Regions from separate parts of the Pseudoduganella sp. RAF19 genome, predicted to be linked through region 1. Evidence: riboswitches for the same ligand, from Rfam matches in the RefSeq annotation. Region 1 holds a riboswitch; the other holds the start of a gene.
What was found. A riboswitch is a leader RNA that binds a small molecule or an ion and turns the genes downstream of it on or off. The one in region 1 is predicted to bind cobalamin.
Positions count from the first base shown of each region.

Region 2: another riboswitch for cobalamin. It lies ahead of AB4Z19_RS25365 (TonB-dependent receptor); the one in region 1 lies ahead of AB4Z19_RS30150 (TonB-dependent receptor domain-containing protein).

Region 1 is NZ_JBFREF010000020.1:6,507-8,901, forward strand. Features, by position in the region: gene AB4Z19_RS30140 (adenosylcobinamide-GDP ribazoletransferase) at 1-105, shown strand, start outside; gene AB4Z19_RS30145 (histidine phosphatase family protein) at 96-647, shown strand; cobalamin riboswitch at 642-863, shown strand; gene AB4Z19_RS30150 (TonB-dependent receptor domain-containing protein) at 928-2,395, shown strand, end outside.
Region 2 is NZ_JBFREF010000010.1:144,257-146,651, reverse strand. Features, by position in the region: gene AB4Z19_RS25370 (M1 family metallopeptidase) at 1-980, opposite strand, end outside; cobalamin riboswitch at 1,061-1,349, shown strand; gene AB4Z19_RS25365 (TonB-dependent receptor) at 1,424-2,395, shown strand, end outside.

The sequences.
Region 1 (2,395 bases):
CTGGGCGGCTACACCGGCGATTGCCTGGGCGCTGTGCAGCAATTGAGCGAAGCCGTTTTCTATGTGTGCGTGCTGGCCGCCTCGGGCCACGGCGCATGGGCCTGATCCTTATTCGCCACCCCGCGCCGCAAGTCGCGCCGGGGCTTTGCTATGGCAGCAGCGACCTGCCGCCCGATCCTGCGGCGCTCGCGGCCTGCCATGCGTCCATCGGCGCTGCGTTGCCGCCCGACCTGCTGCGCGCGGCGCCGATCTGGACCAGTCCCCTGCGCCGCTGCACCGAACTGGCCGCCTTGCTGGCCGCCACGCCCGGCCGTCCCGCCGCGGCAATACCCGATGCCCGCCTCGCCGAACTGCATTTCGGCGCCTGGGAACTGCGCGCTTGGGACGACATTCCCCGCGCCGAAGTCGATGCCTGGGCCGCCGATCTGCTCCACTACCGCCCCGGCGGTGGCGAGTCCGTGCTGGACGCCGCCCGGCGCGTGCAATTCTTTTTACGAGAGCTGACAGGCCCTGCCATCGTGGTCTGCCACGCCGGCACCATCCGCCTGATGCAAGCGCTGCACAACGGTGCGCCACTGCACGCAGCGGCCCTGAAAGCGGCTGCGGCGCCCCACGCCATCCCCTACGGCAGCGTCATCGAGTTATAATTCGCAAGTTTTGGTGCCCGCGATCGAGGTCTCGATCGCAGTTAAACGGGAAACACGAAGCCATCGCCGATGGCCAACGTGTGCTGCCCCCGCAACGGTAAGCAAGTGCTGCTCCACAAGAGCGGCAGCTGTCTCCTCAGCCACTGTGCGCAAGCATGGGAAGGCCCGACAGTCAGACCTGCCAGCCCGGATACCGGCCAAATCAGGTGGAAGCGTCCGCGCTTCCGTGTGAATCTGGCCTACGGGGACGTGGGCTGGTAGCTCAAATACGAAAATTGTCATGACATCTCCCGTCACCCGGCAAGCGGCCCTCGCGTCGTTCGCCCTGGCTATTGCTGCGCCTAGCGTGCAAGCCCAAACCGTTGCCCTCGATTCGATCATCGTGACCGCCACCCGTACCCCGCGTGCCGCGCGCGACGTGGTCGCCGATACCTTGACCATCAGTTCCGAAGAAATCACCAGCGCCGGCGCCGGCTCCATCACGGAACTGCTGCAACGCCAGCGCGGCATCGAAGTCACCCGCAATGGCGGTCCGGGCACCAACTCCGGCGTACTGCTGCGCGGCGCCAACGGCAACCAGGTCGTCGTGCTGGTGGACGGCGTACGCATCGGCTCCGCCACCAGCGGCACGGCGGCATGGAACGCGATTCCGCTGGAAGCCATCGACCACATCGAAGTAGTCTATGGCCCGCTCAGCACCCTGTACGGTGCGGACGCCATCGGCGGCGTGATTCAGATCTTCACCAAGAAAGGCAAAGGCGCACCGGAAATCAGCGCTTCTGTCGGCGGCGGCACTTACGGCACGCGCGTTTATGAGGCAGCCGTTTCCGGCAGCAGTGGCCCGATCAGCTATGCCCTGAGCGCGGCCAAAGAGCGCTCGGACGGCTTCTCCGCCACCAAGCCGGCCAGCAGCTCCTTCAATCCAGACGACGACGGCTATCAACGCGAAGACGCCGCCGGTCAATTTGCATGGCAGCTGGCGCCAGGCCATGAACTGGGCCTCGTCTTCCTGCACAGCCGCACCGAGGCGCAATTCGACAGCGGCAAGACCAGCCGCGCCGACAGCGTACAGTCGCTGGACAATATCGCTATTTATTCGCGAAACGCGATTCTGCCAGCGTGGTCCATGCTGACTCAGGCTTCGCAGAGCCGCGACAAATCCGGCAGCTTCACGTCTACGGATAGCCAGATCAACACCAAGCAAACCACCTTCAGCTGGCAGAACGATTTCCGCCTCGGCGAAGACATGCTGCAACTGCTGGCGGAACACCGCAAGGAAGAAGTCGAAAGTAATGTCGCTGCCGTCGCCAAGGACCGTACCACCAACTCGGTTGCCGCCAGCTATCAGCTGAACCGCGGCCCGCACCTGCTCAGCATCGGCGCTCGCAACGACGACAGCTCGCAATACGGCAGCAAGGTCACCGGCTCGCTGGGCTACGGCTATCGCCTTTCAAGCGCACTGCGCCTGAACGCCAGTTACGGCACCAGCTTCCGGGCACCGACCTTCAATGAACTGTACTACCCAAGTTTCGGCCTGCCCACCAACCGTCCGGAACGCGGCCACAATGCCGATGTGGGGATGAACTTCGACAACGGCAGTACCGCCTTTACCGCGGCCTACTACCGCAACAAGCTGACCGACCTGCTGGTTAATTTCTCGCCGTGCCCACAACCGGGCTTCGCTTTCGGCTGCGCCTACAACGTCAACAAGGCCACACTGGAAGGTCTGACCATGTCGGCCCGCCAGC
Region 2 (2,395 bases), on a different contig from region 1:
TTCACTTGCGGGCTGCCCGGACCGGTCCAGCTGTCGACCAGCGGCTTGGCGGTGCGCTTGTCGGCGGTCCAGGCGAAATCGTGGACGTCGCCCTGCAGAAAGCGGTGCGTCAGCTTGCCGTCTTTTTCAACGGGTGCGCCTTGCAGCTCGCCGGTGGCGCCAACGGTGTAATCCTTCGGCGCGGTCAGCTTCACATCGTAATTGCCGAAATCCGCATAGAACTCGGACTCGGAATGGTATTCATGCGCATTCCAGCGCACCGCCGTCGCGCCGCGTTCGCCGGGCAGTTCCAGCACGCCGATCTTGGGGAACCATTGCGCCACCAGGTGGAAAGTCTCGAAGTAGCCGGCACGCGCAATGACGCGCGGCAGCTGGTCGAAGAAGGCGATGTCCAGCGTAGTGCTGGCGCCCGGCGCCACGGCCTGCGGCAGGTCCAGCCGCACCACGGTCTGATCGGATTCGGGACCGCCATCCGGATGCACGAACTTCCACGGCACGGCCGCGCCGTTCTGCGCCACGCTGCGCAATTCCGTATAGCCCCATTCGCCGTCCTTGATATCGACGCCGGAACGGAAGCCAACGCCACGGTTGCGCAGTTCGGTGAAGAAGGTGCTGTTCGCGTTCTGGAAGGCGTTCAGGTAGAGATGCATGTAGACGCTGCGCACAGGCTTGTCGCTGCGGTTGCGCCAGGTGAGCTTCTGCTTGCCGTCCACCGTGTGCTTGACGGGATCGAGCGTCGCGTCGATCTCGTAATTCACGACGCGGTCGGACAGCGTCGCTTCGGCGCCGGTGCGCGCACCGCCCCAGGCACTGGATGCGCTGGGCGTGCTGACGGCTGCGGAGCGGCCGGGAACCAGGGGAATATCATCTGCCGCGGCGGGCACTGTTGCGGGGACTGGCGTCTTAGCGCCTTGTGCCATCAGGGTGGACGCAGCGGCCACCAGCGCGACGGCGGGCAGCCATTTCAGGGTGCTTCGCATATCTCTCCAATAGATAAATCGGCAACCCGTGCAATTTAGCCAGCCTTTTACCAATTTGGCAAACTTTTGCGACAAACGGTTTATAATGTCGGCGCCCTGGTGCCACGCGTCCTGCTCATGGACGCAGTTAAACGGGAAACACAAGGCCGCGTGCGCAGAAGCGCGCAAGCCAAGGTGTGCTGCCCCCGCAACGGTAAGCAAGCGCCACTCGAAAACCGGAATACCGGTGGCAGGCACATCGTGCCTGCCACCAGATTCACGCTTCCCGGTTTTTGGCATGCCGGTTCGAAGACCACTATGCAGACAGCATAGGAAGGTGAACCGGTTCGACTTGCCAGCCCGGATACCGGCCAGGGAGGTGGAAGCGCGCCCGCAACGGCGGGGCTTCTTTGGATTCCGGCTGCGGGGACGCAGGCGGATACTTTTTCTGTACTGGTTTGTCCATGAATACCTTTGCATCCCGCAGCGCGCTGGCGCTGGCCGTTTCCCTTTGCTTTGCCGCGCCTGCGTTCGCGGAAGGCGACGTTGTTGTCATCTCCGGTTCCCGCTTCGCTGCCGATCCGGCCTTGCTGCCGATTGGCGCCACCTCCATCAGCGCGGCTGAAATCCGCCGCGCCGGCGCGGCTGACGTGAACCAGGCGATCCGCAAGATCGGTGGCGTGTACGGCCGCCAGAGCCTGACCGGCAGCCCGGACTTCGGCCTCGACCTGCGCGGCTTCGGCACCAACAGCGACCAGAATATGGTGGTGGTGCTGGACGGCGTGCGCCTGTCCGAGAATGAGCTGAATGGTCCGCTGCTGTCCACCATTCCGATCGACTCCGTTGAGCGCATCGACATCATGCGTGGCGGCGCCAGTGTGCTGTACGGCGAAGGCGCAACGGGCGGTGTGATCGAGATCCACACCAAGCGTCCGGAAGCTAACACCACGCGCGGCACCGTGTACGCGGAAGGCGGCCAGTTCGCCACTGGCGAAGTGCGCGGCTCCGTGGCCAAGGCATGGAACGACTTCGCAGTGGACCTGTCGGCCGGCCATCAGCGCACCGACAACTACCGCGACAACAACGAATTCAAGCAGAGCAAATTCAATGGCGGCGCGCAGTGGAACACCGAGTACGGCCGCTTTGGTGTGCGCGCTGACATCGCGCGCCAGGACAACCGCTTTGCCGGGTCTTTGAGCCTGCTGGAATTCCAGAACAATCCGCGCCATACCGACACGCCGAACGATTTCGGCAAGCTGGATAGCGATCGCTATACCGCCACCTACGAGCAAAAGCTTGGCAACTTCGACATCGCTGCCGAACTGTCGCACCGCAAGAAGACCACCGAAGCGACCTACATTAGCTCTTTCGGCACTTTCAGCTCGCATTACGACAGCAAACAAACCCAGTTCTCGCCACGCGTGCGCCACCTGGCG